DNA from 4 places in the Paenibacillus sp. FSL R7-0331 genome. Region 1 is predicted to be linked to each of the others. Evidence: riboswitches for the same ligand, from Rfam matches in the RefSeq annotation. Region 1 holds a riboswitch; each other region holds the start of a gene.
What was found. Region 1 has a riboswitch for cyclic di-GMP ahead of R70331_RS19830 (thiamine pyrophosphate-binding protein). Riboswitches for the same ligand answer to the same signal wherever they lie in the genome.
Positions count from the first base shown of each region.

Region 2: linked by a shared signal. The riboswitch ahead of R70331_RS30925 (choice-of-anchor A family protein) and the one ahead of R70331_RS19830 (thiamine pyrophosphate-binding protein) in region 1 are both predicted to bind cyclic di-GMP.
Region 3: linked by a shared signal. The riboswitch ahead of R70331_RS30890 (anti-repressor SinI family protein) and the one ahead of R70331_RS19830 (thiamine pyrophosphate-binding protein) in region 1 are both predicted to bind cyclic di-GMP.
Region 4: linked by a shared signal. The riboswitch ahead of R70331_RS02780 (transglutaminase-like domain-containing protein) and the one ahead of R70331_RS19830 (thiamine pyrophosphate-binding protein) in region 1 are both predicted to bind cyclic di-GMP.

Region 1 covers NZ_CP009284.1:4,596,655-4,604,612, reverse strand. Annotated here, with positions in the region: gene glpK (glycerol kinase GlpK) at 1-1,396, shown strand, start outside; gene R70331_RS19840 (hypothetical protein) at 1,521-1,871, opposite strand; gene R70331_RS19835 (carboxymuconolactone decarboxylase family protein) at 1,920-2,288, opposite strand; gene R70331_RS19830 (thiamine pyrophosphate-binding protein) at 2,315-3,955, opposite strand; cyclic di-GMP riboswitch class I at 4,070-4,162, opposite strand; gene R70331_RS19825 (methyl-accepting chemotaxis protein) at 4,362-5,612, opposite strand; gene R70331_RS19820 (helix-turn-helix transcriptional regulator) at 5,704-6,693, opposite strand; gene R70331_RS19815 (SDR family NAD(P)-dependent oxidoreductase) at 6,847-7,689, shown strand; gene serA (phosphoglycerate dehydrogenase) at 7,787-7,958, opposite strand, start outside.
Region 2 covers NZ_CP009284.1:478,318-486,275, reverse strand. Annotated here, with positions in the region: gene R70331_RS02105 (ATP-binding cassette domain-containing protein) at 1-271, opposite strand, end outside; gene R70331_RS02100 (Gx transporter family protein) at 291-854, opposite strand; gene R70331_RS02095 (NusG domain II-containing protein) at 838-1,221, opposite strand; gene R70331_RS02090 (HD-GYP domain-containing protein) at 1,431-2,963, opposite strand; gene R70331_RS02085 (alpha/beta hydrolase) at 3,456-4,409, opposite strand; gene R70331_RS30925 (choice-of-anchor A family protein) at 4,566-6,674, opposite strand; cyclic di-GMP riboswitch class I at 6,771-6,861, opposite strand.
Region 3 covers NZ_CP009284.1:369,480-377,437, reverse strand. Annotated here, with positions in the region: gene sipW (signal peptidase I SipW) at 1-149, opposite strand, end outside; gene R70331_RS31390 (hypothetical protein) at 163-1,170, opposite strand; gene R70331_RS01625 (helix-turn-helix domain-containing protein) at 1,587-1,928, shown strand; gene R70331_RS30890 (anti-repressor SinI family protein) at 2,129-2,281, opposite strand; cyclic di-GMP riboswitch class I at 2,309-2,394, opposite strand; gene R70331_RS01620 (2-oxoglutarate dehydrogenase E1 component) at 2,866-5,733, shown strand; gene odhB (2-oxoglutarate dehydrogenase complex dihydrolipoyllysine-residue succinyltransferase) at 5,789-7,105, shown strand.
Region 4 covers NZ_CP009284.1:626,491-634,448, forward strand. Annotated here, with positions in the region: gene R70331_RS02760 (phospholipid carrier-dependent glycosyltransferase) at 1-2,571, shown strand, start outside; gene R70331_RS02765 (glycosyltransferase family 2 protein) at 2,695-3,672, shown strand; gene R70331_RS02770 (GtrA family protein) at 3,662-4,063, shown strand; gene R70331_RS02775 (class D sortase) at 4,115-4,765, shown strand; cyclic di-GMP riboswitch class I at 4,888-4,968, shown strand; cyclic di-GMP riboswitch class I at 5,044-5,124, shown strand; gene R70331_RS02780 (transglutaminase-like domain-containing protein) at 5,138-5,947, shown strand; rRNA gene R70331_RS02790 (16S ribosomal RNA) at 6,317-7,864, shown strand.

The DNA of each region.
Region 1 (7,958 bases):
GTCCTTTCCCCGGCCCGGCTGGGTGGAGCATGATCCGGAGCAAATCTGGGAGAGCCAGCTGGCGGCAGCCAGAGATGCGATTCAGGCAAGCTCTGTTGCGCCTGCGGACATTTCGGCGATCGGCATCACCAATCAGCGTGAAACGGCGCTGATCTGGGACAGGGAGACGGGGGAGCCGGTGTATCCGGCGATCGTATGGCAGGACCGGCGTACAGCACCGCAGTGTGAGGAGATCAAGCGCCAGGGGCTGGCCCGGGAGATTGCCGGCAAGACAGGCCTGGTGGTTGATGCTTACTTCTCTGCGACCAAGCTGGCCTGGATTCTGGACCACGTGGAGGGCTCCAGAGCGCGTGCTGAACGCGGGGAGCTGCTGGCCGGTACTGTGGACACCTGGCTCATTTGGAAGCTTACAGGCGGCGCTGTGCATGCGACAGATGTGACCAATGCTTCACGGACGATGCTGTATAACCTGCATGAACGCAGATGGGACGATCTGCTGATTCAGGAATTGAATATCCCCCGGGCGATGCTGCCGGAAGTCCGCATGTCCGGCGGAGATTTCGGCATCGCGGATACCCGCTGGTTCGGTGCGGAAATTCCTATCCGGTCTGTGCTCGGCGATCAGCAGGCTGCGTTGTTCGGCCATACCTGCCTGGAAGCGGGCAGTGCCAAAAATACATACGGTACAGGCTGCTTCATACTCATGAACACCGGAACAGAAGCTGTTACCTCCAAGCACGGCCTGCTGACCACCGTTGCGTGGGGAATGGGAGACGAGCTGTATTATGCGCTTGAAGGCAGTGTATTTGTAGCCGGAGCCGCTGTGCAGTGGCTGCATGAAGGGCTTGGCCTGATCGACGGGCCGGCTGATTCCGAGCAGAAGGCTGCTGAGGTGGAAGACAGTGAAGGCGTAGTAGTAGTACCTGCGTTCACTGGGCTTGGCGCCCCGTACTGGGATATGTATGCCCGCGGGGCCGTCTTCGGCCTCACCCGGGGCACAACCGCCGGTCATCTCGTACGGGCTACGCTGGAGGCACTGGCGTTCCAGTCCCGTGATGTAATCGGCGCAATGGAGAAGGACGCCGGTATGCCGCTTACGGGATTGCGGGTTGACGGCGGGGCCGTGCGCAATGATCTGCTGATGCAGTTCCAGGCGGATATTCTCGGCAGCACAGTGACCCGTACCACCTATGCCGAAACAACAGCGCTGGGTGCAGCACTGCTGGCCGGTCTGACCTCCGGAATCTGGTCCAGAGAGCAGCTGGAGAGCTTCAATAAAGCGGAGCGTGACTTTGAGCCCCGGATGGACGGAGAAGAGAGGGAGCAACGCTATAACGTGTGGAAAGACGCAGTAGAGCGGACTATGGGCTGGGAGAAGCATGAAGCAAGGCATTAGACGCTTTCTGATTCTCGTTTTGGCAGGAATCGAAATAAGGGTATCCGCCATAACAAAAGCAACCTGCAGGCAAGTTATCACTTGTCCGCAGGTTGCTTTTGTTGATTAGAGCATTATTGAGTAATTAAGCTTGAAAAGTAGGAACAATCAGCATGCTCTCAAGCCCGGCTTTACGTCCAAGCCGGGAGAGCTGCATCTTGAGCAGCGGATTGTTTTCGAGAGCAAGGGTAACCTGCTGAAAACCGTCCGATTTGAACATGACAAAGCAGCTTTCCAGCAAAGGAACCACATCCGGAGCTGTGACATTCAGCTTGCGGCAGTCGATCTGCAGCTCATATTCAGAGGGGATAATCGGATTAACGACCTGCTGGTAGGCTTGAATTGATCTGAGGCCGTCCTCATTGGAAAAGGTTCCTTCCAGATAAATATGCAGCTTTTTGTTCTCAGGATCGGTTTTTAGTACATATTTGCCCATTTGCTCAAGCCTCCAAAACAAGATAGGGATGTTCTACATATTCAAAAGCTACTTGATTTCCTCCAGCGTGGCAAGCAGTACATTGAAGGCAGAGATGACCTTTGGAGCACCGATAGCCGGAACCAGATGCAGCAGGATGCCTTTGATCTGATCTACAGTCATGCCGACACGCAGGGCCATTACATAATGAACGCCAAGCTGCTCGAACTGGCCCATTGTGATCAGGGCTGAAATGACGGCAATTTCCTTCCAGTCTGAGCCGATCGTTGTACGCTGAAAAATATCGCCGTAGGCATTGCCCATAATATACTCAGCCAATTCCGGAAAATGTTCTTTAATCGGCGCTAACTGCTTGTTGCCGTAGTCTCCGGAGAGATTGGTAAAATGCTTGAGCCCGCTGTTCACTGAACTTTCCACTTAAGAAAACCCCCTGAATAATGTTATTAAAGATTCAATACCCGGTGCGCCGTCGGAGGCATTTCGTCACGGTCAGTAAGCAGTTCAATAACAGCTACCTTTCCTGAAGCAACTGCGTCATCAATAGCTGCGGCAAATTGCTCCGCAGTTTCACACTTATAGCCTACGGCGCCGAGGGACTCACCGAATTTCGCTGCATCCATCGGAACCTCGAAGAGGGTACCGTCGATTCTGCCGGTTGTCTTTTCCATACCCTTGAGTGCCATATCCAGCTGCATGTTATTAACCACGATGAAAATAACCGGAATGTTCTTGCAGACTGCAGTATTGATCTCTGCGCCCAGCATCATAAAGCAGCCGTCTCCTGTGATGCAGAGAACGGTCTCATCAGGTGATGCTGCCTTGGCGCCGATCGACATGCCGATAGCGTTGCCCATGCAGGCAAAATAGGCATCAAAGATAAAGCTTCCCGGCTTCTTAACATTGTACCATTTCACGGCATGGAAGCCGTGGCTGCCATCATCTACAAATACCGAGCTGTTATAAGGAATCTGATCGCTTAGTGTACTTAGGACCGAAGCAATCGAGAGCTTAGGCAATATAGGCAATTCGTCATGGTAATTAGCATCTGCTGTAATTTCATGTCTGATAACGGTATCCCTGTCGATATGCTGAAGATAGTAGCTCAGGTTGTCACGCAGATCACCGCTGACCGAAATCGTCTGCGAATTCAAGATTTTGCCGACAAAGGTAGGATCGGAATCGAATTGAATCAGTGTTGCCGGATGATTCTCGGCTTTTAGATTGCAGATTGTCATATCACTCAGGCGTGAGCCGAGCACAATATAAAGATCGCTGCTGTTCAGCATGTCATCCCCGTGTTTGCAGCCGCCTACACCGCACGGGCCGTGGTACAGCGGATGGTCCCAGGCGATAGCGCCTTTTCCGCCCGGCGAGGTAACAACAGGGATATTAAAGGTTTCGGCCAGTTGAATAAGCTCCTGGTGTGTTCCTGACCGGTTAACGCCTTTACCGGCGATAATAAGCGGACGGGTTGATTCGTTAATAGCAGCGATTACGCGTTCGAAATTACCAGTGCTGACAACAGTCTCGCGCTCTGGAATGACAATGCGGCATTCCTCAAGCATTTCGGTCTGCACATCAAAAGGGATGCACAGATGTACCGGTCCGCGTTTGCCGCTCAGGGCTATAGAAATGGCATGATTAAAAATCGTACTGAAATGATCTCCGCGCTCTACCAGCTTGCTGAATAAGGTAGCCGGTCTGAACATATCCGCCAGATCAGCCAGATAGGATGAAGAGTCCTGGCACTGGGGAATTCCGAGCTCTTTAATGGACTGGTGACCGGTAATGAACAGAACAGGGAGGTTATTGGCTTTGGCATGTGCTGCTGCAGTAAGGAGGTTGGTTCCGCCCGGGCCTGAGGTCCCGAAGGCAACACCAAGCCCTCCGGTTTTGAGTGCATAGCCGGCGGCTTCGAAGCCGCAGCTGGACTCATGTCTGCCCGGAATAAATTCAATGCCGTAATCAACCATCTTAAGAGCTATAGGACAAATAGATTTGCCGATAATACCAAAGGAATGTGTTACGCCAAGGTTGTAAAGTGCCTCAGCCATATAATCTGCGACTGTTTTCAAGAGTTCCACCCTATCCGTTGTGTATTTTTCTAGCGACTCCAGTGACAATAGAATGCCTGTGCTCTAATGAGCACAGGCCAGTTGCACGTATAGCCGTTAAGAACGTAATTATTCTAACGTCCCGGCTGCAACCTGGCTATCCTGGCCCCAAGATTTGAGACTGTAGATCCATGGCTTTGCGTCATTTCCTTTCGGAGAACTTTGCCGATATTTGGTTAGGTACTAAGTTGGATAATATTTCTTTGGTTAAATTTACTTTTACAATATATTTTTAACTCTATCATTGTCAATACAATTATGCAGAAAAGTGCGAAAATTGACGAATTGCAGGACAATTCAGTGAATCCGTCTTACAAAAACCAAAAGAGCTGCCGCATGATGTAAGCGGCAGCTCTAGGACTGAAGTAATGCTTGCTTAGAACTTGAAAATGTGAATGGTTTTTTGCAGCTGGAATACTGCCTGGGTCATTTTGTCTGTCTCATCAGCAACGGATTGGAGAGCGTTGATCTGTTCATTCATGGCTGCGGACACCTCTTCAGTACCGGCTGCCGTCTGCTGGGTAATTGCCGATATATTTTCAATGGCACCGGAAATTTTGAGGGCGCTCTCCAGCATAAGGTCACTTTCCTGGGAAAAGGCGGCGATCTGCTCGGTTATGTATTGAACGCTTTGGACGATCTGGGAGAAGATATGGGCCGTTTCCACGATCAGTTCATTCTGTACCTGTACAACCTCTTCGTTAATCGCGATATTCTCTACAGCCTGCTTAATATCGGTTTCAATGCTGCGGATCAGGCCGAAGACTTCTTTGGTTGAGGCGGTTGACTCCTCTGCAAGCTTGCGGACCTCCTGGGCGACAACGGCAAAGCCGCGTCCGTGCTCACCTGCGCGTGCCGCCTCAATTGAAGCATTCAGCGACAGCAGATTGGTCTGCTCAGCGATTTCGGTAATGGACTTGGCTATCATGGAAATGCCGCGTGCGTTCTGGGAGAGCGCCTCAATGGTACCGGCAACCTTATTGGTAGCCTCGATGTTTTTGCGCATGCCTTCTGCTTGGGTATCTACTGACAGACGTCCCTGCTCAACCAATTCAAGCGTATGTATGGAGCGTTTATTCATTTCCTTGGTGGAGTGTGTGTAGTTGGCCACCTTGGTTTCAATATCCTTGATGGATTCCGTCATGTCCGCAATATCCGCTGAGATCTCATTGGCGCCGACCGCCAGCTCGTTGGAGGAGGAGGCCACCTGGGCCATTACAATTTTCAGGCTGTGATTCTTGTCCTCGATGCCTCTGCTGGCATCCATTACATGGCGTGTGATCTGTGACGCTTCGGTCAGAATTCTCTTGAGCTTGTCAATCATAACGTTGAAGGAGCGGCTGACCTCGCCCATCGACCCGTTCTCATCAGCCCGGCTTGTAAAATCGCCCTTGGCAATGGTGTGGGTAACATTGGAGAATTCATCAAATGAAGATGTAAGCGTTCTCTCAACGAAACGCGCGAGAGGATAAGTCAGACCGGCCAGTGCAGCAATAAGGATAATGCCGAGAACGATTTTGCCAATCATTACAAGAGTGATTAAAACCGGAACAGCGAACAAAGCGGCAACAAGGTAACAGCCGGCAACGATTCTCTGCTTTAACGGAAGCTTGGTCATCCAGTCCATAATAAAATTCCCCCTAAAAAAGATGGTGTGTATTGTAATAGTATAGGTGATCTGCGGGGAAACAGTCTATTGTAAAAACTGACATAAAACTTCAAACTCCAGATTCTCCGGCTGAGGCGGATTGCGCAATTTCTTCATATAAAAAAGAGGTTCCCCGTAATGATTCTACCAGCATGTTCACCAGCTCCTCAGGCGCGGTTGCAACAGCCTCCTGTCCCAGAGACAAAATGATTTTGCAGGCTGATTCCGGTGTGTGAAACTCAGCCTGAACCTTCTGCCAGCCTGCTTTGGAAGAAGGCACTGCAGTCAGTACGGCTGCATAACGCTCCTGCCTGAGGGATTTCATGCCGGAGATGCTGAGCAGCAGGGTAGCAGGATACCGGGGCAGTGCTGCCTTAAATGAAGCGGTGGATTCCTCCCAGTAACGGGCCAGATCAAAGCCTGCCGGACGGGTAAAGGCGTCATCAGTTAATTCAGCAGAAATAATCCGGGATACCCGGAAAGTCCGCAGCTCCCCGCCGCTTTGGGCAGCGGCATACCAGACACCGCGTTTGGCTATGAGACCCAGCGGGGAGATCAGCCGCTCTTTGCGCTCATCGTTATTACTGTATACAATCAAGACTTTATGATCTGTCCATACAGCTTCCTGCAGGAGAGTAAGGTAAGGATACGCTTCGCCGGAAGGATGCCAGCCTGCGCCGTCGATATGAATGCGCTGGTTAAGCAGCTGGATCTGTGAGTGCTGCGGCTGGGCGGCAGCCGCTTCCAGCTTACGGACGGCAGAGGAATAGTCCTCCTTGATGCCAAGTGCTTCTATGACAGCAGAATCGGCTGTCAGGAGCAGTGAACCTATCTCCCCCGGCTTCATCCCGGTTAAGGCGGTTCTGTAGCCTGCCGGCAGCAACCAGCCGCCGTCTCGTCCTCTTTCGGCGAATACTGGAACGCCGGACGCGCTAAGTGCCTCCATATCACGCACTATAGTCCGTTCAGAGACCTCAAGAAGTCCGGCCAGCTCGCGAGAGCTGACTTTGCCGCGGGCCTGCAGCAGAAGCAGTATGGATAATAAACGGTCAGCCCTCATGGTTAAGCTCCTTTCCGCTCGAAACCCTTTTATTTTTTATTATATCCTTTATATATGTCAATTGGTGACATATATAAAGGATATAATATGAATAGAAAGCTGAGAAGCACAGGCAATGGACCACTTTATAATTGGAAGGAGCAGGATACAAAGATGACAACACTCAAAGGAAAAGTTGCTTTAGTCACCGGAGGAAGCAGAGGGGCAGGGCGGGGAATCGCACTGGAATTGGCACGGGCAGGAGCTTTTGTTTATGTTACCGGCAGAAGCACAGGACTAAAGCAGGCTGGACAGCTAAGAGGAACGATAGATTCGGTCTGCAGTGAAATTGTGGAGAACGGCGGTGAAGGCGCCGCAATCCGCTGTGATCATACCCGTGATCAGGAGACAGAGGCAGCTATCCGTCAGATTGCCAATGAACAGGGCAGGCTTGATATTCTGGTCAATAATGTGTGGGGCGGCAACCGGCTTCCGATCGGCCTCGAACCGTTCTGGGAACAGCCGCCAGCCCACTGGAACAATATGTTTGAGGCAGGAGTCAGAGCACAGCTGATGACGAATTATTATGCGGTTCCGCTTATGCGCAGGACTGAAGAAAACGGCGGGCTGATTATTCATACCACCTTCTGGGACAGGGATAAATATACCGGGAATATCTATTATGATCTGGCTAAAAATGCGCTGACCCGTATGGCCTACGGATTGTCAGTTGAGCTTGCCGCAGACGGCATTGCAGTTATTCCGCTCTCACCCGGCTGGATGCGGACTGAGCATGTGTTAGAGGAATTCGGGACGGATGAGGATCATTGGCAGGAGGTAGAGGCGCTGAAGAACACGGAGTCTACTGCTTATATTGGCCGTGCTGTTGTCGCTCTGGCAGAAGAACCGGATAGATTGTCACTTTCGGGCATTCCTCAGCAGGTTGGCGCATTGGCGGAACGATACGGTTTCACGGATTCGGACGGGCGCAAAGTCCCGGTCTTCCGGATGGAGTAGGCGGAACAGGCCTGGCATAAACGAAACGCCCGTCTGGAACTGCGGCTGATAAGCGCGCATTCCGGACGGGCGTTATTTCTTTAAGCGGGTGCTTCTGCTAGAGCAGAATGACTTCTTCGGCAGTATTAATTTCCGGCAGTCCGGCGAGCTTCACAAGAACATGCTGCGGCACTGCTTTGTCTACAGTCAGCAGCATGATCGCTGCTCCGCCGACGATTTTACGGCCGACCTGCATCGATGCGATGTTGACGTCATTTTCACCCAGCAGG
Region 2 (7,958 bases), 2.8 Mb from region 1:
CCTCACGGATGGAGCCGATCGTATCTTCTTCCAAACGCTGCCCGCTGATCATAATCTCCCCGGCACTCTTGGGAAGCAGCGCATTCAGCAGCTTAACGAGTGTTGATTTGCCGCAGCCGTTCGGGCCGACAATGCTTACCCATTGGCCCCGGGGAACCGACAGCGTGATATCATGCAGAATAGGGTGCTCAGGATCATACCCGAATGCTACCCCTTCCAGAGAAATGACTGCTTCATCTGCGGCTTCATTTGTATTGTACAATTCCTTCATGTTCGTCATCCTTCCGCAGCTAGTGGCTCCGTCCGTCCAAAAACTCTTCAAACAGCGAAATCTTAGACAGCGAAGCCACCAGATAACGCACTGCAAAGCCGACCAGAATTCCGGTTACGATCCCGGTAACCAGCAGAATCGGCAGGTAATACAGAATACTTGCTGAATTGAATACCATGGATGCAGCCAGCAGCTGTCCGGTATTGTGGGCAAGTCCGCCGGCAATGCTGATTCCGATGACACTCAGTCTTTTGCCGCTGAAGCGGACAAGCAGGAACATAACCACGAAGCTGAGCAGGGAACCGAACAGGCTGAACAGCAGACTGGAAAAAGTACCTAACAGAAATGCAGTAAGCAGGGTCTTCAGAATCACCAGTACGAATGCATCGCGCCCGCGCAAGAAGTAAATACAGGTCAAAATCATAATGTTGGCAAAGCCCAGCTTCGCGCCGGGCATCAGGCCCATTCCGGCAAGAGGAATCTGGGCCTCTACTATACTGAGCACAACAGCAACAGCTGCAAAGATTGAAATAATTACTGTCCGCTTCAAGGCTGTAGCCGATTCCTTACTGGACATAGCCATCGATTTCATCTCCTCCCGAATCCCCTGCAATCTCTACCAGCACCCGGTGCGGCAGACAGACAATGGTCTGTTTAGGCTGGGTAATCCGGCCGAAGCCGAGGCACACCTGATCGGGGCAATCCGCTTCATACATTTCAATGCCGTAATCATGCACCTTGAGCAGGTTATAGCCGCGCTCGGTACGGATCTCAATACTCTGTTCTTCCTCTGTAAGCTGCACGGTCTTAAACAGCTTGCCGTCCACTGTTATATTGGCCACGAGATTCTTGCCCGGCCCGCCCTTATCATCGCCAAGCCATCTTGGAACGAGAAAAGCAAGCGCAGCAATCAGCACGATGGAAATAAGCCACACATCTGCGCGTTTCATAAAATTCTCCTTATTTTTTAATTAAAAACCAGACTTAATAATTATAACGGTCTCCCCTTAAACCTTCAATGAATGTAGTCGTTAATTGTCGGTTTTAAGCAGACGTTCACAAAATAGGCACGCAAAGGAGAAACGGATACCCCCAGAATCTGGATGGTATCCGCTTACGTTTCAAATACACGGTACAAGGCCGGCCCCGCCGCCTGCTGCTATCCGGTACGGCCCGGACACTCTCTCTTGTCCGCAGTTACATTTTTCCCGAAGTATGCCAGGAATAACCCGGCGAATTGCGGATCCCACTGGCTACCCCGGCCCTTCTCCAGAATAGCCAGCGCCTGCTCATGATCCATCCCTTTCCGGTACGGCCGGTCTGAGGTCATCGCATCATAGGCATCAGCCACAGCAATAATCCGCCCGTGCAGCGGAATGCTGGTCCCCGCCAGCCCGTCTGGATAGCCTTTGCCGTCATAGCGTTCATGGTGGGAGCGTACCCCTTCCAGATAGGGTGCCATCTTCTCCATCGGCTCAATCTGCCGCAGAATATTTTCTCCAAGCACCGGGTGGCTTTTGATCTGGTCAAACTCTTCATCTGTCAGATTGCCCTCTTTGAACAGGACATTGTCGGGTACGCCGATTTTGCCGATATCATGCAGCAGCGCCGATTTGCGCAGATCATCCAGGCGCTGGCCGGTCAGACCGGCAAGCTGTCCGATTATAACCGAATATTCAGCTACCCTCAGCGAATGTCCGGCTGTATAAGAATCCCGTGCATCCAGTGCAACGGCGAGTGTTGTAAAATAGCTGTCCAGCAGCTGCCGGCTCTGCTGCTCACGGTCCTGCAGTCCGCGCACCATCATATTGAAGCCGGCTACGAGCTTTGAGAATTCATCAGAATATTCATCCTGCACCTGCAAAAGACGTCCTTCTTTGATATTATTCATAGCCTTGTACAGCTCGTTAATCGGATGCTGCACACTATTGGTAAGAAGCCAGGCCGCTACTGAGGAGAAGAAGGTTCCGATCAGCAGCACCATTCCAGCCCAGGCCCAGTAGTTCTGAAACCCGACCAGCATGCCAGTTCCAGTATTGTTCATGCGGATATGGGTTGCCATAATAAACAAAAACAGCGGAAACGTTCCAATCAGCATACAGCTAATCAGAAATTTCGGACGTATTGGCACAAAGACATGCCCCTCCAGCGAAAAATCGACATTGTGCAGCTCCATTGCCCGGTTTCTGAATTCCTTAATTAGCGGAATGATAGCTGAACAAGTGAGATAAAATTCAATCAGTGCATGCATACTGGCAACCAGAACGGCCCCGGCTAAGGCCATTACCAGATAAAAGTAAGGAATAGTAAGCAGACCGGCATGAATCATCCAGCTCGTCATCAGAGCCGCCGGCACAGAGAGTCCCATAAGATGCGGCCCGAGAATCCGTATGACCGCATGCCTGGGCAGCTGATGCGTGTACAGATAGGCTTTCTCCAGCACGGCCAGTGCAGGCTGCGGGTCCAGCAGAGCCGCACGGATCGGCTTGATATGCCTGACAAATACACTGATCTCCGTAATGGCCATAATTGCAAATGAGAGCAGCAGTACAATTAACAGCCGGCCGTACTCCTCCATACTGATCTCCAGTGAAGAGAGCAATATCAGGCTTCCAACCGCCAAGACCGCAACAACGGAGCCAAATAAGTAATTGCCGATCTGCTTTTTTAAAAATGCCCCGTATATATTCATTAGCACTCCCATCCCCGGTCTTACCCAGTCCCTATATATATATTTGCATTTTTGGATATACTGCGATATAATAAAGGAATATTTGTTTAGGTGTATAGATATCCCCATCAAGAAGATGTCAGGCCGATAGCTTTACTTCTTTCTTTTTATCGGCAATTTGGACACAAATTCTTACGTTTTCTTGCATGACTCTTCCTTTTTATGAGATTAAATTCGAATATAGCATTCCGATTCACACTGGCGCGGCCTCGGAGCCGCAAGGATAAGAGAGAGGTAGGGCTCTTATCGTTTTGGAAGGATTATCTCGCCATACGGCTGCTGGAAATAACAAGGAATTACGACACCCGTCACTCACGGACGGCGGGGGATGAATATACCTATAAGACATAGACTGGATGCTTATCCGTTGCAGATAAGCACAGCTATGTGTGGAACATATTAGTGCCCGGTAGCCGCAGCATGCGGATACCGGGCACGTCTACTTTTCCGGGACTATTCCCGTGCATCATGTACATACCGCTCAACAAAACCGCTTACCTTTGCAACATAGCCCGCCTTATCCGTGTCATAGGCCAGCCCATGTCCCGCCCCGTGTACAATCAGCTTCTCTTTCGGGGCGCTGCAGGCCTCATATAACTCCTCCATCATAAAGAACGGTACGAACTTGTCAGCATCCCCATGGATAAACAAAATCGGCACCTTGGCTTTTCGCACCTGCTTAAGCGCAGAGGCTTCCCCGAAGAAATAACCTGCTTTTATCCGGGTAACCAGACTCGCGCACTGTACGAACGGAAAAGCCGGTAAACGGTACATACGCCGGAGCTGGTAGGACAGCTGGGCTCGGACCGAACTGTAGCCGCAGTCCTCCACGATCGCTTTGACCTGCACCGGAAGCCGTTCCCCCGCAGTCATCAGTACGGTTGCCCCGCCCATAGAAACCCCATGCAGCGTAATTTGCGCCTGCTGCCCCGTCTCTTCCAGCACCCATTCAATCCATTTCACCATATCATGGCGCTCAGGCCAGCCGAAGCCGATATAATCTCCCGCACTCTGCCCGTGGCCTCTCGCATCGGGAAGCAGAACATTATAGCCCAGATGCTCATAATACATTTTCGCTATTGCCCCCATATCCTTTCCTTTTCCGGAATAGCCGTGGGCAATAACAGCAGTACGGCCGGCAGCCTGCTCAGACGCCAGAAAATACCCCTTCAGATCCAGGCCATCCTCTGAAAACAGCTTCACTTCCCGGAAATGCTGGCGCGCAACCCATTCAGCCCCTTCTCCCCAGGAGGCACCGGCAACAGGCGGGTCAACCTTCAGATCCGGACTGCTAACCAAAAACGCCTTCGGTGCACGCTTGATCGCCACCCCGTAGAAAAAAAAGCCTGCATAGCTTAGTGCAGCTGCAGCGATAACAAGGACTGCCGCTATTACTATCAACCACATAGAATGATCTCCTTTATGTTCAGTCATCCGTTTATCTGCAACAATCTTTCTGCTTAACAGCAGAAAAAAAAAGGCTGCCCGGAGCAGTATCTTCCGGCAGCAGCCTTTAAGATAAACCGGCGGACTTACCCTTTCATCCGCCGGAGTCTTACCGTGTTAGCTTTTACGCTTGCCGGTTCTGGTTCTGCTTAGCAGAAGCCCCAGGGCAGCCAGCGTCATACCTGTAATGTAATAGGGTGCCGGACTGGATTCCCCGGTCTGCGGCAATGTAGCGGCTGCTGCTTCTGTAATGCCGGGATCAGTAACACTACCCAGCGGTATTTCATCATCAAGGATAATTTCATCCTCCGGCCCCGGTCCGGCTGTCGGACTCGGCTTCGGCGTTGCTTGTGGTACGATTATTCCGCCTGCGGCAGCAGTTGCACTCGCGCCGGGACCAAGCGGCACAGGATTATCTTCAATTTCCAGTTCATCATCCGTCACAATCGTCCCGATGACCGTCGGACTGGTCGGGGTGGATGGAGTTCCGCCCGGAATAGAAACTACACTGGTGGGTGATGCCGTTGCCGGCACTGTAGGACCAGGCGTTACAGCGCTTGTTGGCGCTGCTGTTGGTGCCGTTGTTGGTGCTGCTGTTGGTGCCGTTGTTGGTGCTGCTGTTGGTGCCGTTGTTGGTGCCGTTGTTGGTGCTGCTGTTGGCACTGTTGTTGGTGCCGTTGTTGGTGCTGTTGTTGGTGCTGTTGTTGGTGCCGTTGTTGGCGTTGCCGTCGGTGCTGCTGTCGGCGTCGGCGTCGGTGCTGCTGTCGGCGTTGGCGTCGGTGCTGCTGTCGGCGTTGGCGTTGGCGCTGCTGTCGGCGTTGGCGTCGGTGCTGCTGTCGGCGTTGGCGTTGGTGCTGCTGTCGGCGTTGGCGTCGGTGCTGCTGTCGGCGTTGGCGTCGGTGCTGCTGTCGGCGTTGGCGTTGGCACTGCTGTCGGCGTTGACGTTGGTGCTGCTGTCGGCGTTGGCGTCGGTGCCGCTGTCGGCGTTGGCGTCGGTGCTGCTGTCGGCGTTGGCGTTGGTGCCGCTGTCGGCGTTGGCGTCGGTGCTACTGTCGGCGTTGGCGTCGTCGTCGGCACTGGTGTTGGCGTTGCCGTCGGCACTGGTGTCGGCGTTGCTGTCGGTACTGGTGTTGGCGTTGCTGTCGGCACTGGTGTCGGCGTTGCTGTCGGCACTGGTGTTGGCGTTGCCGTCGGCACTGGTGTCGGCGTTGCTGTCGGCACTGGTGTCGGCGTTGCTGTCGGCACTGGTGTCGGCGTTGCTGTCGGTACTGGTGTTGGCGTTGCTGTCGGCACTGGTGTCGGCGTTGCTGTCGGCACTGGTGTCGGCGACGGAGTCGCTGTAGGCGTAGTTCCGTTGTCGCGGCCGGTGTATGGCTTATGGTGGAACTCTCCGCTTCCTTCCAGGGAGGCTCCGATCATACTGCCGTTGATCTGCCCGTTGTTAAACGTAATTGCTGCATTCGGGGCCAGTACGGTCCCCATGATACCGATGCTTTCCATCCGCAAGGCTGTCGCCTGCGGGAAGTTATAGAGCACTTTATTCTGACTCACGCCAGTCAGCCCGTTTCCGTTCTTGAACGTGACTGAGGCTCCGTCAATATTAACGATTGCGGTAGATCCCTCCGGTGCGGTAATCCGCAGCTCATTAGCACCCGTAAGCGTACTTCCTGATACTGAGAATACATTCAGCACGGGATCGGTACCGGTCAGTTTAATATTTCCGTAGTTGTCTTCTGTTTTGCCGTTCACAGTCAAAGCTGCAAGCTGCAGGGACTTAGTGCGGAGCAGGGCAAACTCTGAAGCAAAATTAATTACATTCGCCTCCTGCCTTAGCGTCCCCGTCCCGCCCCGCGGTTTGCCGGAGCCTGAGTAAGTACCGCCGTACACGGCACTACCGTTAACTTCCCCCATGTCATAGCTCAGATTGCCGCCTGCCACCAGCGAATCCATTTCTGAGATTTCTGCTGCACTCAGACTATGGCCTACCGAATATCCGCCCTGGGTAAGGGTGATATGACCGCCGGCAGCCATTCTGCCTTCCGAATCACTGTGGTAGCCTTTAAGATCACCGAGAATAAACACATTGTACTTACCCGCAATGCCAGGAAGGGGAGTACTGTCAGCCCTTACCTTACCTTGTCCGGCGGAAGCCAGCCAGCCGCTGACCAGCAGAACTGCAGACATAGCCACTGCAAAAGATAACTTGAATACAGATTTACGATTCATTATTAATTCCCCCCGTAAGATGCGGTATAAACCCCGGCTATAGCAGCACCTTCACCTAAAAAAATGAACAAAAAAAGCCGCCAGGAAGTCAAGCTTCACGGCGGCCGGACGATCGTAGCCCTCTCTCAAAGGCTGTAGACTCCTGGCTTTGCGTCCCGCACTTTCGGGCGGTTTGCGATTATACATGAGAAAGTATGTAGTTGAAATAGAGTAAGTAGTCTATGACATTTGTTACTTTAGCACTAAACTAAGTGTATTCCCTGATCCGCATTATTGTCAATCTATTCCTTATAATATTTTTCCATAATAATCGAAATTTCTGAACGGAAAGGCTTTCAGAGCTGTTTTCCAGCCTATGATCCATGTCATTCTATTAATTGTCAGCCAATCCTCTCTTATACTCCGGAATACTCGTTTTTCATCGTTTAAAATTTAAGTATCTAAATAATGTAATTTAGTATATTCGAACTACTTAAATTTTTAATTAATAATAACCCTCCCGGAATTCCATTTATATCGTATTGTATGCTTGTCTGATTCATAAAAGGCATAATATATCTCATCAGACGAAAAAAAACTGCCGGCCGGTTACCCGCTGACAGTTCATCCCAAGCATTTTTTATTATATTAAAGCAGCTGCAGCCAGCCGATCATTGACATCCAGAGCGGAACACTTAAAAACAGGCCGAACACCAGACCACGGCGGAGATTACCTTCATGATTCATTTTCATACTCCTCTTTTCGGCATAAATTATTTTCAACTTTAGTATTACAAATTTAATATAAATCAATTCCGGATTTTTTATTGTGAATTATGTCACATTATTTTCCTTTTAAAAAAATAAAACAAAAAGCCTTGCCATGGGAGTTGGCAAGACCTGTAGGGTACCATATAACACTGGGGGGTGTCTGGTTTATTCAATATAAACGATCTACCTGAAAATAAGCTGATAGGAACCTAAAAGTTACATTAAAACTGTCCAATAGCCCAAAGTGCCAAATACAACGACCAGCGCTACGGGATAAAAAATTTTCCGGCTTACTTTATCATTAAATGTAAAAAATAAACACAGCATACAAAGCCACGCAATAAGAACACTGCCCATTTCCTATGCATACGCTCCTTCCCGACCTCTGATCTATACTTAGAAGATACCCTCAGGGCACCTGTTACATACCATTTTTTCCGGCATTATTTTTTCTCCTATATATAGAAGAAAAGCGCAGCATCCGGAAAAATCCGGAACACCGCGCTGCATCAATTGTTGTAATTACGGCCTGCG
Region 3 (7,958 bases), 2.7 Mb from region 1:
ATCGAACCGGATAGGACAGTCAGAATTTCCTTGCCCAGAATCTTGGGTGTTCCGCCGTTCATTCTGCTGGTTACCGCTGATATCAGCACGACCAGAAACAGCGCCATCAAAACATACATGAGTATATTGCGGGTCCATTTGAGAATCACTTCAGGCATCTCCTTATTTGAAATCCGTTTTGTTTTGTCCTATTTTTACGGTTATGCCGTCAGCATTCGTCTCCGTCACAGGTGCGTCGGGATCAGCCGGTGCGCTCACCCCGGGATTGGCCGCTTCCTCAGCCTCAGGCTTAGCCTGCTCTTCTCCGGTATCGGGCTTAGCTGTATCTTCCGCTTCGAGTTTCGCCTTCACCTCTGCTTCGAGTTTCGCCTTCTCCTCTGCTTCGAGTTTCGCCTTCTCCTCTGCTTCGAGTTTGGCTTTCTCCTCTGCTTCGAGTTTGGCTTTCTCTTCGGCAGCTTTTAGCTCCTGTAGTGCGTCCGCTGCCTGGGTATACAGCTGTGAAGTTTCATCAGCATAAGTTCCGGCTTGTGAGGCCGCTGTCATCGCCTGCTGGTAGGCTGCCTGAACATAGGTATCTACCCGTACAGTTGAAGCAAGCCTGCGGACCATCTCCTGAAATTCGACTATGGTGAGATTAGCCTGAGCCAGCAGCTGCTCGAATACAGAAGTATCCGTTTGCTGAGCCGCCTCCAGCTGTTCAAAGGTAACAGCAAAGGAATCCAGCCGGAGCCTTATCTCCTCTCTCTGCTGTGCAAGATCCTGCTGTGAACGCAGGGAGTAGGCTTCGAGCTGCGCCAGCAGTTCAGCTGCAGACGCGGCAGCTCCGCGTGCTTGTTCAGCAGCCTCCTGTATGCCGCTCATTTGTCCTTCTGCCGCTTCGGAATCCGCATTCGTATCCGCGATGTCTGCGAACACCCCTTTGGCCGCCTCACGCTTCAGAACAGCCCGGTTCATCGCTTCACTGGCCTGATTTGCTAATTGGTCCACGGTTACCGGAAAAACAAAGGCGCTTGTAATACCCGATTCTGCCGCTGCACTGCCGGTTATAAGCGCATAGGTCGGTGAAGTGATCTGACCGATGCCATAGACTGAGATCACTACAATTCCCGCAAGCTGCGGAAGGATTAACCGGCGGTTATTTTTCTTACGCGAAGTTCGTGAAAGCCTCACAGGAGCCTCTCCTTTAGTAGCCGCACATAGCATGCAGACTAGTTCGTCTATCAGTCATTTGATCTTTATGAAGAACATATACTGTTCGTTATAAAGAACCTTGGCATAAGTATATGTCATGTTCCTGCATAATTTAAACCCTCATTTTTAAGCAAATTCGTTATAAAGAACGTTTTTGGCGGTCGTTTTCTCCTTTATACGCTGATTCGCTCATGTTTTCGTACTTTTTAGAGAACAGTCTTAGGGATTTCGAATTTTTTCAACGGGTATAGTGAAGCTGCTTCGGGGAGTTAAAGTGAGGTGAACAATAATGAAAACATTCTGAACGGGATTCATACATTGATTCAGGTAGTGCTTTGTCCGTTGTAGGGTTATTTGCTATACTGTTAACAAAAAGTGCGGAGGGGCGTTTAACTGTGCCGGAACATTTAGGAAATCGCATTCATCAGCTCCGCCTGGAGAAGGGCCTGTCATTATCCGAACTGGCGGATAAGGCGGACGTAGCGAAATCATACCTTAGCAATGTAGAACGAAATATTCAGTCCAATCCCTCTATTCAATTCATTGAGAAAATGGCCGATGCGCTACAGGTATCTATTCATATCCTGCTGTACGGGGAGCCGCTGGAAGCGCAGGAGCACTCACTCGACGGTGAATGGTTGCGCCTGGCACAGGAAGCTATGGCTTCAGGGATAAGCAAGCGGGAATTCAAAGAGTTCCTCGACTATCAGAAATGGCGGCTGGAGCAGAAGGATTAGGCTGATGTTATCCCCTGACATTCAAAGCAACCCCACTATATTCTTTCTGACATGCCAAAATAACCCCACCAGGTGGGGCCTTAACATGGAAGCTGACGCAGTTACTTTGCGGGGACCCCGGCATTCTGATTATTCAAAAAAGGGCACAGCCGCTTTCGCTGTGCCCTTCTCTGTATGTAACATCCGGATGACCCTCTGTATTACATCGCCTGCAAAGCCCTTTCACTCAAAAACCGGCGGATCTCCTCCGCCTTGAGGCCGGCCTGTCTGGCCGCCATCATCAAATACACCCATTCCAGATCCAGATCACCCGTCTGTAATTCTCTGTCATTGCCCTGGTTGGACTTATCCAAGAAATCTCCTCCTAAGATTATACGTCCCCAGGCAGTCCGGCCATCATAGTATTTCTACATTAGATCCGAGACTTTGTGCCCCTGTCTTTCGTCCAGGTTTACCCTTTACTGGACCCTTTACAAGAAAGGATCTGGCTAATACCAGCTTATAGATGTATGAAACCGCTATCTGCAATAACATTATATAGCATCCATCTAACAAAGTGTGTCGATTATTGGAAATATTTTAAGGGAATATCTTCGGAATTAACGATTCATTTTGTAGTATTTTGATTAAACTATATGAAAACTGTGCGCTATGCCCTGAATCTTTTGAAGCTTCCGGACCATTCTCCCAGAAAAGAAATAGACTTCTTTCACCCCGTTCCCATCACTCCAATCAGCTGTTTGCATTTATAGTGGTTCTGGATGAATTCCCGCCTGAATCATACCGTTTTGCGAACGGTACAGCACAAAGTATGAATTGATTAGCACGCTCTAAAGTAGCACAATAGAGGTGCAATGTAACCGCAAACATATCAGCCCCACCAGCCGCTGGTGTTTTTCTGGCGCATGTGGGGTTCATCCGTTAGGAGGATGTATTCATGGCAGCCAAAGGACCCTATAATGAATCCGTTTGGAGCAGTTATCACGGACCGAATCTGGGCTATATTCAAGACAAGTACGAACAATTTATCAAGGATCCTTCTTCAGTAGAACCTAATTACCGCGATCTTTTTACTACTAACGGGCCTCCACCGATGACACCGTTACCCGAGCAGGCTCCGCCGCCCGCTGTAACAGGAGATGCCGAATGGCTGCGGAAGGCTGTAAGAGCCTCCAAACTGATCGCTAATATTCGTATACATGGCCACCGCGCCGCCAATATCGACCCGCTTGACCGCGGAGAGAACCCGATGGCCCAGTGGCTGGACTTCCGGACTTATGATCTCACCCGTGAAGATCTCACAGCTATGCCCGCCTCGCTCATCTGGGAGAATGCGCCCGCAGACGTCAAAACTGCCTGGGATGCGGTACAGCGGATGCTGCAGGCTTATACTCAGACCATCGCTTACGAATTCGGGCATGTGCATGATGAGAAGGAGCTGCGCTGGCTGAACAGCCAGGCTGAGTCACTGAGTTCCCCGGCTCCGCTGAATAACGAAGAGCGCAAGGAGCTGCTGAACCGGCTGATTCAGGTGGAGCAGTTCGAGACCTTCCTGCACAAAACCTTTGTCGGCCAGAAGCGTTTTAGCCTTGAAGGCAACGATGCGCTCGTGCCGATGCTGGATGAGATTGTACGTGCTGCCGCACACGACGGTGCCGAGCATATTCTCATGGGTATGGCTCACCGCGGACGGCTTAATGTACTGGCTCACATTCTGGGTAAGCCTTATGATATTATTTTCTCAGAGTTCCATCATTCTCCTAATAAAGAGCTGTTCCCTTCCGAAGGCTCCATGGGGATCAATTACGGCTGGACCGGGGATGTCAAATACCATCTCGGCGCAGACCGGGCTGTGCGGCATGGGGAAACGGTACGCACCCGGATTACACTGGCCAACAACCCGAGCCATCTGGAATTCGTTAACCCGGTAGTCGAGGGCTTTACCCGCGCAGCTCAGGAGGACCGGAGCACTCCGGGATTGCCTAAGCTGGATACCAGCAAGGCTATGGCCGTGCTGATGCACGGCGATGCCGCATTTCCCGGTGAGGGCATTGTCGCGGAAACCCTTAATATCGGCAAACTGAAGGGTTATCAGAACGGCGGTACAGTGCATATTATCGTCAATAACCGCATCGGCTTCACTACGGAGAGTGAGGATTCACGCTCCACCCATTATGCCAGTGACCTGGCCAAGGGCTATGAAATCCCGATTGTGCACGTTAATGCCGATGATCCGGAAGCCTGCATCTCAGCCGTCCGTCTGGCCAGCAGCTACCGCAATCAGTTCAAAAAGGATTTTGTAATTGACCTGATCGGCTACCGCCGCCACGGACATAATGAAATGGATGATCCCGAGACAACCCAGCCGGTTGTCTATGGTAAAGTCCGCAATCATCCGACGGTCTACAGGCTGTATGCCGAACGGCTGCAGAGTGAACGGATTCTTACAGCGGAAGATGTAAAACGGATGAGTGCCGACTCGGAAGGCGTACTGCAGGCTGCCTTTGAAGCCATGAAGGCCGGCAAGCATAAGAATGGCGACTCCAAAACATCGGTGGTGCTTGAAGCAGAATCCAAAGCTCCGCGCTCTACAGCCGTTCCGCTCGGCACCCTGCAGGAGATCAACAGCGAGCTGCTGACTGCACCTGCAGGCTTCAAGGTATATCCGAAGCTTGCGCGGATTCTCCAGCGCCGCAAGGATGCGCTGAAGGACGGGGAACGGGTCGACTGGGCTCTGGCCGAGACGCTGGCCTTCGGGACGATCCTGAAGGACGGTACTCCGATCCGCCTCAGCGGACAGGATTCGCAGCGCGGCACCTTTGCCCACCGCCATCTGGTGCTGCATGACAGCGAGACCGGAGCTCTTCATTCACCGCTGCATCAGCTCAGCTCCTCCCGCGCTTCCTTCGGGGTTTACAACAGTCCCCTATCAGAAGCCTCGGTGCTTGGATATGAGTACGGCTATAATGTTTTTGCGCCCGATACCTTTGTAATCTGGGAAGCCCAATACGGCGATTTCGCCAATGCCGCCCAGGTTATCATTGACCAGTTCATCTCCGCCGGGCGGGCCAAATGGACACAGCGCAGCAATCTCGCGATCCTGCTTCCGCACGGCTACGAAGGCCAGGGGCCGGAGCATTCCAGCGCCCGGCTGGAGCGGTACCTGCAGCTCTCTGCTGAAGAGAACTGGACGGTAGCGAACCTGACCAGCGCCGCGCAGTATTTCCATCTGCTGCGCCGCCAGGCCGCCCTGTGCGGGCAGCCGGACGCCCGTCCGCTGGTCATCATGGCTCCGAAGAGCCTGATCCGCAACACGCGCAGCACATCCCCGGGAACGGAGCTTGCCTCCGGCAGCTTCCAGGCTGTGCTTCCTGAGCCGCTGCTGGGCAGCAAGCCGGCTGAGGTTACGCGTCTGGTTATCTGCAGCGGCAAGGTGGCTATCGACCTGCAGACCGAGCTCGAAGCAGCAGGCGGCCGCGACTGGTCCTGGCTGCATATTCTCCGGCTGGAGCAGCTTTATCCGTTCCCGCAGGCCGAGCTGGCGGCACATCTGAACAGCCTGAGTGCTCTGCAGGAGATTGTATGGGTACAAGAGGAGCCCAAAAACATGGGCGGCTGGAGCTATGCCGAATCCCGGCTGCGGGATATCTCTCCGCAGCAGGTCAGCGTACGGTATATCGGCCGTCCGGAACGGTCCAGCACGGCCAGCGGATATGCGGATGTCCATACCTTCGAGCAGCGCCGCATAGTTACAGAAGCCCTGAAATTGAACTCGCAAGTACAAGCGCCTGTACCGTCCTCCTGACCGGAGGACGGTGTCATCATAACGTAAACTATGAAGTTTAGGGAGGTAACGGCCTGTGTCCGAAATTAAAGTACCCGATCTGGGCGAGTCCATTTCCGAAGGAACGATCTACAAGTGGCTGGTAAAAGAAGGGGACACTGTCGGCCAGGGGGATGTGCTGGCTGAGCTTGAGACCGACAAGGTGAACCTGGAGATCAGCGCCGAGGAGGATGGCGTGATCTCCGCCATCCTCCGCCAGGCGGGCGAGAATGTCGCCGTCGGCGAAGCGATCGGCGTGATCGGCAGTGCCGGCGCGGCTGCTGGAGGTGGCGCGGCTGCGGATAGCAGCGCTGGCGGCAGCGCACAAGGGGGCAGCAGCGCTGCGCCTGCTGCTGCATCTCCGGCAGCGGAGGCACCCGCTGCCGCTGCACCGGCTCCGGCCGCTCCCGAAGGCGCGGCCGGCAGCACTGCGGCCCTGGCTACGCCGGGGGCGCGCAAGCTTGCGCGGGAGCGGGGCATCGACCTCGGCGAGGTCACTGCCCGCGACCCCATCGGCCGGATTGCCCAGGCCGATGTGAACGGCCACGGCGCAGCCGGCCAGGCGGCCGCTGCGCCAGCGGCACCGGCGCCGCAGACCGCGCCGGCTGCGGCGAACAAGCCCGCTGCGGCTAATGCAGCGCCGCAGGACGGCAAAGCCGTAGAGCGCAAGCGCATGTCGCGCAGGCGGCTGACCATTGCCAGCCGCCTGGTCGAGGCGCAGCAGACGGCGGCGATGCTGACCACCTTCAACGAGGTGGACATGTCGGCAATCCTCGACATCCGCAAGCGGCGGAAGGATGCCTTCAAAGAGAAGCATGATGTCGGACTCGGCTTCATGTCCTTCTTCACCAAGGCCGTGATCGGCGCACTCAAGACCTATCCTCTGCTGAATGCAGAGATTGACGGCGAAGAGCTGCTGATCAAGAAATACTATGACATCGGCATCGCTGTTTCCGCCAAGGAAGGCCTGGTCGTCCCTGTTGTCCGCGATGCGGACCGGCTCAGCTTCCCGGAAATTGAGCGCCAGATTCTCGGGCTGGCCTCCAAGGCCCGTGCCAACACGCTCAGCCTGCAGGAGCTGCAGGGCGGCACCTTTACAATTACCAACGGCGGCGTGTTCGGCTCTCTGCTCTCCACGCCAATCCTGAATACTCCGCAGGTCGGCATTCTCGGCATGCATAAGATCCAGCTGCGTCCGATCGCTCTGGACGAAGAAACCACCGTCAACCGGCCGATGATGTACATCGCCCTGTCCTACGATCACCGGATCGTAGACGGCTCGGAGGCAGTAAGCTTTCTCGTCAAGGTTAAGGAGCTGCTGGAAGATCCCGAGGCGCTGCTGCTGGAAGGATAAGCCTCCAGCAGCAACGGAGGTTTCAGGGCGGGATGCCGGAATACCGTGTTTGTTCATATCAACTAAACGTCCTCTGAACAGACCGGCAGCTATACATTCTACCACAAGGGGAGGCAGGAACATCCAATGTTCCTGCCTCCCTTTCTACTCATCGTCACTTTCCCGCCAACAGCCAACTCAATGGGATTTTTCCCTTTAAACTGCCTCATTCCACCCGACACGTACCCATTTAAAGGGATTTTTCCCTTTGAACTGCCCCATTCCAACCGTTACGAGCCTATTTAAAGGGATTTTTCCCTTTAAACTACTCCATTCCAACCGACACGTGCCTATTTAAAGGGATTTTTCCCTTTAAACTACTCCATTCCAACCGACACGTGCCCATTTAATGGGATTTTTCCCTTTGAACTACCCTATCCCATCCGACACGTGCCCATTGAAAGGGATTTTTCCCTTTAAACTGCCCCATTCCAAACGCTACGTGCCCATTGAAAGGGATTTTTCCCTTTAAACTGCCCTATTCCAACCGCTACGTGCCCATTGAAAGGGATTTTTCCCTTTAAACTGTCCCATTCCACCCGACACGTGCCCATTGAAAGGGATTTTTCCCTTTAAACTACTCCATTCCAACCGACACGAGCCTATTTAAAGGGATTTTTCCCTTTAAACTACTCCATTCCAACCGTTACGAGCCTATTTAATGGGATTTTTCCCTTTAAACTGCCCCATTCCATCTGCCACGTGCCCACTGAAAGGGATTTTCCCCTTTAAACCGCCTCATTCTAACCACTCATTTCACCCGTTCCACCCGCCAGCAGCCAATCCCGGGGAGTCCCCTCCGGCCTTCCCTTTC
Region 4 (7,958 bases), 3.0 Mb from region 1:
ATCGCAGTGCTTGTTAAGCCTCAGGCGCTGATCTTTACACCTGTGCTGATGTTCGCGTTCTATCATCACCGGGCCTGGAAGCAGCTGGCCTACGGCGCACTTTACGGCCTCGGGAGCTTTGTCCTGCTGGCAGCCCCGTTCTTCTGGAATAACGGCGGCTTCATCGGGCTGATCGATCTGTACAAGAGCACTTTGTCGTCCTACCCGTATTCGACGGTTAATGCGTTCAACCTGTACGCTCTCACCGGGCCGATGTGGTCGGCTATGGATGTGACCTGGCTGGGTATAACTTACCGTGTCTGGGGCTTTGTTTTTATTCTGGCCGCAGTTGCAGCCGCAGCCTATTATTCATTCCGCAAAGACCGTAAGGAGCTGTCCAAGTCTTATTTTATTGCAATTGTTCTGATTGCTGTTGTCTTCGTACTAGGCACCAAAATGCATGAGCGTTATATTTATCCGGCCCTTATTCTCTGCCTGTTCAGCTATATGGAGAGCAGGGACCGCCGGTTCCTGACGATGTTCCTGGGCTTCACGCTTACGCAGTACATCAATGTCGGCTACACCCTGGCCCATCTCAATGCCGGCGGCAACCCGCCGACAGACGGAATTGTTATTGTGACCTCCATTGCCAATCTCGGATTGCTGGCCTATACGCTGTATACCGGGTATATGGTATATATCCGCAGACAAATCAAGCCGCTTGCACCTCCGGTTACAGATGCTGAGCATTATGCAGCCGATCTGGCGCTGGCCGAAGGCATCCGGCCGCTTGAATCCGCAGGCAAGTCCAAGTTCAGGCTGCAGCGTAAGGACTGGATCTGGATGCTTGCCATTACGGCAGTCTATACAGTTATTGCCCTGGTTAACCTTGGTTCCACTAAGGCGCCGGAAACCTTATGGGAGCCGGCAGCCAGCGGCGAGAGCTTCTATGTTGATCTTGGCCAGAGCAGACAGCTTGAGAATGTAAAGATATTCGGCGGTGTAGGCACCGGCAAATTCAAGCTCGAATTCAGCGAAACACCGGACGTATGGGGAAGCCCGCTGGATGTGAGTGAGGATGTCGGCAATGTATTCATCTGGAAGAGCCAGCCGCTGAATGTAGCCGCAAGATATGTGAAGCTTACTGTAACTTCGCCCGGCTTCACCCTGAATGAGATCGCGTTCTATGAGCAGGGTGGGAGCAAAACCCCGCTTCCTGTAGCCGGTGTAACACCGGATGCCGGAGCGGCTACCAAGAGAGGTGAGCCTGCCAATCTGTTCGATGAGCAGTCGCTTGTTCCTGAAAACTCTAATTTTATGAACAGCACCTATTTTGACGAGATCTATCATGCCCGTACCGCGTATGAACATTTCCAGGGTATTGTAGCTTACGAGAATACGCACCCGCCGCTCGGCAAAACCCTGATCGGAGCCGGAATGGAGCTGTTCGGCGTCAATCCGTTCGGCTGGCGGATTGTCGGCACCCTGTTCGGGGCGGCGATGCTGCCGCTGATTTATATGATGGGGCTGCGGCTGTTTGGCACTACCCGTTACGCGGCCCTGTCCGCGGGATTATTCGCGCTGGATTTCATGCATTTTACCCAGACGCGTATCTCTACCATTGATGTGTACGGCGTGTTCTTTATTATGCTGATGTTCTATTTCATGCAGCGTTATTTTACAATGAATTTCTACCGTGTTCCGCTGCGCAAAACCCTGGTTCCGCTGTTCTGGTCAGGCCTCTTCTTCGGCATAGGTGTCGCCTCCAAGTGGATTGTGTTATACGGCGGGGCCGGACTTGCAATTATGCTCGCGTTATCGCTGTTTGAGCGTTACAAGGAATATAAGGCGGCGGGGCGTATGCTTGCCGAAGGCAAGCTGGGTGACCAGGAGATTAAGACAGCATGCCGAACAGCCGACAAGTCCTTCTGGAAGAACACCATTATTACACTGGCAAGCTGCGTCGGATTTTTTGTGATTATTCCTGCTGTAGTCTACGCCTTATCCTTTATACCGGTGCTGTCCGTAACGGCAGAGGGTTATACTATTAAAGGGCTGATTGATGCGCAGAAGAACATGTATAACTATCACAGCCAGCTCGTAGCTACGCATCCGTTCTCCTCCTCCTGGTGGGAATGGCCGTTTATGAAACGTCCGGTCTGGTTCTTCAGCGGCGGTGAAGGCCTGCCGGAAGGCCGGGTGAGCAGTATTGTTACTATGGGTAATCCGCTGATCTGGTGGACCGGGATTTTCGCTATGCTGGGTGCGGTCTGGCTTACCATCAGAAGCAAAGAGAAGAGCCTCTATATGCTATGGATCGCTTTCTTCTCGCAATACGTGCCATGGATGCTCGTTCCGCGCGAGACGTTCCTGTATCACTATTTTGCAATGGTACCGTTTATTATTCTGGCTATTGTCTATGTAATGAAGCTGCTGGACAGCAAGGTTCCCGGAGCCTCCAAAATCCGTTATGCTTATGTAGCGGCAGCCGCCGTACTCTTCATTATGTTCTATCCGGTACTATCAGGAATGCAGGTTAGTGCCGATTACGTAAATATCATGCTGCGCTGGTTCCCGTCCTGGGTATTCTAAGGGGGCCAGCCAGCCCCAATGAAGTGAAGCTCCATAAAACTAGGCGTATGCTTCCCGGAGCGAGTTTTATTGCGAAGCATCCCAATGAAGTAAAGCTCCATAAAACTTTTAGGAGGAACAAAGGTGAAAGCCAGATACAGTGTAGTTGTCCCGATGTACAATGAGGAGGAAGTCATTCAGCATACGTATGAGCGTCTCAAGAAGGTTATGGACGAATGTGGTGATTCCTACGAGCTGGTCTTCGTCAATGATGGCAGCCGTGACCGCACAGCTGAGATTATACGCGGGATCAGCAGCCGTGACGCGAATGTCAAGCTGGTTGACTTCTCCCGCAATTTCGGCCATCAGGTCGCGATTACCGCCGGGATGGACTATGCTGAAGGGCAGGCGGTAGTTGTTATTGATGCCGATCTTCAGGACCCGCCTGAGGTTATCCTGCAGATGATTGCAAGGTGGAAAGAGGGCTATGAGGTTGTCTACGCCAAGCGGCTTAAGCGCCACGGTGAGACGCTGTTCAAAAAAGTGACCGCCAAGCTCTTTTACCGTCTCTTAAGCAGTATGACAAGCGTGGAGATTCCCACCGACACTGGCGATTTCCGGCTGATTGACCGCAAAGTATGCGACGTGCTGCGCGGCCTGAAGGAGAAGAACCGTTATGTACGGGGGCTGGTAAGCTGGGTTGGCTTCCGTCAGACCATGGTTGAATATGTGCGTGAGGAGCGCTTTGCCGGAGAAACCAAGTATCCGCTGAAGAAAATGGTCCGTTTTGCCCTGGACGGTATCACCTCCTTCTCCCATAAACCGCTCAAAATCGCATCCTATGTCGGCTTCTTTCTGGCCTTTTCCAGTTTCTTATATCTGTTCTTTATCCTGTTCCAAAAGCTGTTCACAACCTGGGCTGTTCCCGGCTGGACCTCCATTGTGGGCGTGAATCTGCTCTTTAACGGGATTGTGCTGATGCTGCTCGGGGTAATCGGTGAATATATCGGTCGGATCTACGATGAATCCAAGGACCGGCCGCTGTATATTGTGCGTGAAACCCGGGGGTATGAGGACGGGGAGTACATTGACAAGCGGGAAGGTATACGGAATGAGCGGTAAAAAACGGAATGAGGGCTTTATCCAGTTTCTGAAATTCAACGCGGTAGGCCTGCTTAATACATTGATTGATTTTGCACTATTTACTCTGCTGCATTCACTGGGCATGATGAATGCGCCTGCGCAGGTGATTTCATACAGTGCAGGTACCGCCAACAGCTTTTTCTGGAACAAAAAAGTGACCTTCCGTGACCGCGACGCTGGCAAAAACGGCTCTGACCGGCTGCAGCTGGTGAGGTTTATCATCCTCAATCTGACGGTGCTGGGCATCTCGGTGCTGCTGATGCATCTGCTGACAGGCAGCTTCGGTATTCAGGTGCTGATTGCCAAGGTGCTGGTTACAGGAATTACGGTTATTATTAATTTTTTTGGAAGCCGGATGTGGGTATTCTAAGCAATTATCAGGGCGGGGGTTACCTTGTCCGGGACAAACGGGGGGATATTCATGCGGAAGCTATCCTATTTAATTATACTGGCAGGCGTCCTTATCATGCTGTATCCAAAAGCAAACGAATGGTATAACGACCGGCAGCAGGCGAAACTGCTCGAGGAAGCAGAACAGGCCTACAGCGAGCTTGCTCCGGTAACGGAGCCGGATTTGCAGAAGCCCTATGCCGAGGTTACCCAGCTGCTGGCTGAAGAATCGGCACAGGAGGAAGAAGCACCACCGTCAGAAGAGCCGTCAGACGAGATTGCAGTAGGCGGCAAAATCACCGGAATTATTGAGATCGACCGGATCGGCCTTAAGCTTCCTGTTCTTGAAGGTGCGACCAAGGCAAACATGAAGCACGCTGCCGCCCATATGAAGGAGACAGCCCCGCTGGGTGAAGCGGGAAATGCGGCTATTGCTGCACATAGATCCAGAACGGCAGGCAGGCTTTTTAACAGGCTGGATGAAATAAAGATCGGGGACACGATCCGGATTAAGACAAGTGCTGAGGAATATGAGTACGAAGTCTATGATATTTCTATTGTAGAGCCGACGGATGTGTCGGTGCTTAACGGAAATGATAAGGACAAAATCCTAACGCTGATTACCTGCGATCCGCTTGTTAACCCGACTCACCGGCTGATTATTCATGCTAAAATGACATAAAAACAGATATAGGAAGAGATTTTGCGCAGAATAGAAAAAAATTTAACAAAAAATGCTGGAAATCTAGTAATTTAGGTCTTGTATCTGGGCAAAGATATGGTAGTATATAACTATAAAAGCACACACGATAACGGCAAACCTATCGAAAGGTAGGGACGCAAAGCTAAAGGGCCTTCCCGCGAGGATGGCAGCCAGCTACCGAATGAAGGGCTTTTTTTGTTGGCTATCTAATCCAGAATCTAGTATATATGGTAGATTGAGAGAAGAGATAAAGCTGCACACGATAACGGCAAACCTATCGAAAGGTAGGGACGCAAAGCTAAAGGGCCTTCCCGTAAGGATGGCAGCCAGCTACCGAAAGGAGTTTTATCCATGAAAAAATTTTATTTCATGCTGTTAACACTATTCGTAGTTGTTACTTCCGTTCAGACAAGCACAGCTTCTGCTGCAACTGCAGACTCAAGCTGGTTGAATACATCGAAGCTGGACCAGGGTGTTGTTGCAGTATCCTATGATGTACCTGCTGACAAGCGCATCAAGGTTATGATCACTAAAGACAGCAACAGCTACACTTACAACCTGTATGCTTCCCAATCTACTGAATCCTTCCCGCTGCAACAAGGCAACGGCACTTATAAAGTATCCGTTCTTGAGAACACAACCGGCAACAAATACAAAGTAGTATCTTCCGAGAATGTAGAGCTTAACCTCAGCAATGCTAACGCCGTATACCTGAGTTCCGTACAGAATGTTAAATGGACCTCTTCCGATAAAGCCGTACTGAAAGCGAAACAGCTTACACAGGGTCTGACTACTGATGAGGCTAAAGTTAAAGCAATCTATAACTACATCGTAACTAACGTTAAGTATGACAACACTTTGGCTGCTACAGTAACACAGGACTATATCCCTAGCAATGACAACACTTTGCTTACTAAGAAAGGGATCTGCTACGATTATGCATCACTGTTCGCAACAATGCTGCGGAGTGAAGGTATCCCGACCAAACTGGTTATGGGTAACACCAGCTATGTATCGACCTACCATGCCTGGAATGAAGTTTTGCTTAACGGCAAATGGGTAACAATTGATACTACTGTGGACGCCGGACTGGCTAAGAATAGCAAAGATGTTGGTCTGACAAAAGTAGCAAGCAAGTATAGCCCTGCAAAGTTCTACTAATGACGGAAGAAATATAGTCTTATCAAGACACATCGCTTAAGTTCTTAAGCGATGTGTCTTTTTTTTTGCTTAAGGGGTTGCTTTTTGTCATGGATGTGGGGTATTATAGGTAAGCGTTGTTAGAGCGCGTCAAAGTTTATCAGAAATTGATTGAAAAAGAAATTTCAAAATAAAGCTTGCGTTTCTGAAACAAACGTGATATATTATAAGAGTTGCTGCTGACGAGATAATCGAAGGCGACGACGAGCTTGATCTTTGAAAACTGAACAACGAGTGAGTATCTGGAGATCACTTCGGTGAGATCCAAAAGTAGAGAATGTAAATTCTCGTCAGATGTTTCAAAATGAGCAATCGCTCTTTCTAAATACCAATTTGGAGAGTTTGATCCTGGCTCAGGACGAACGCTGGCGGCGTGCCTAATACATGCAAGTCGAGCGGAGCTTATCCTTCGGGGTAAGCTTAGCGGCGGACGGGTGAGTAACACGTAGGCAACCTGCCCCTTAACCTGGGATAACTACCGGAAACGGTAGCTAATACCGGATAATTTCTTTTTTCTCCTGAGAAGAGAATGAAAGGCGGAGCAATCTGTCATTAAGGGATGGGCCTGCGGCGCATTAGCTAGTTGGTGGGGTAACGGCTCACCAAGGCGACGATGCGTAGCCGACCTGAGAGGGTGAACGGCCACACTGGGACTGAGACACGGCCCAGACTCCTACGGGAGGCAGCAGTAGGGAATCTTCCGCAATGGGCGAAAGCCTGACGGAGCAACGCCGCGTGAGTGATGAAGGTTTTCGGATCGTAAAGCTCTGTTGCCAGGGAAGAACGTCCGGTAGAGTAACTGCTACCGGAGTGACGGTACCTGAGAAGAAAGCCCCGGCTAACTACGTGCCAGCAGCCGCGGTAATACGTAGGGGGCAAGCGTTGTCCGGAATTATTGGGCGTAAAGCGCGCGCAGGCGGCTATTTAAGTCTGGTGTTTAAACCTTGGGCTCAACCTGAGGTCGCACTGGAAACTGGGTGGCTTGAGTACAGAAGAGGAAAGTGGAATTCCACGTGTAGCGGTGAAATGCGTAGAGATGTGGAGGAACACCAGTGGCGAAGGCGACTTTCTGGGCTGTAACTGACGCTGAGGCGCGAAAGCGTGGGGAGCAAACAGGATTAGATACCCTGGTAGTCCACGCCGTAAACGATGAGTGCTAGGTGTTAGGGGTTTCGATACCCTTGGTGCCGAAGTTAACACAGTAAGCACTCCGCCTGGGGAGTACGGTCGCAAGACTGAAACTCAAAGGAATTGACGGGGACCCGCACAAGCAGTGGAGTATGTGGTTTAATTCGAAGCAACGCGAAGAACCTTACCAGGTCTTGACATCCCGGTGTAAGCATTAGAGATAGTGCCCCTCTTCGGAGCATCGGAGACAGGTGGTGCATGGTTGTCGTCAGCTCGTGTCGTGAGATGTTGGGTTAAGTCCCGCAACGAGCGCAACCCTTGACTTTAGTTGCCAGCAGGTTAAGCTGGGCACTCTAGAGTGACTGCCGGTGACAAACCGGAGGAAGGTGGGGATGACGTCAAATCATCATGCCCCTTATGACCTGGGCTACACACGTACTACAATGGCCAGTACAACGGGAAGCGAAGCCGCGAGGTGGAGCCAATCCCAGCAAAGCTGGTCTCAGTTCGGATTGCAGGCTGCAACTCGCCTGCATGAAGTCGGAATTGCTAGTAATCGCGGATCAGCATGCCGCGGTGAATACGTTCCCGGGTCTTGTACACACCGCCCGTCACACCACGAGAGTTTACAACACCCGAAGTCGGTGGGGTAACCCGCAAGGGAGCCAGCCGCCGAAGGTGGGGTAGATGATTGGGGTGAAGTCGTAACAAGGTAGCCGTATCGGAAGGTGCGGCTGGATCACCTCCTTTCTATGGAGAATCGTTCTCTGCAATGAGGACATTCAAATTTAAAATCTAACCGGTCGGTTAGTTACTCACTCGTTGGTCAGTTTTGAGAGTTTAA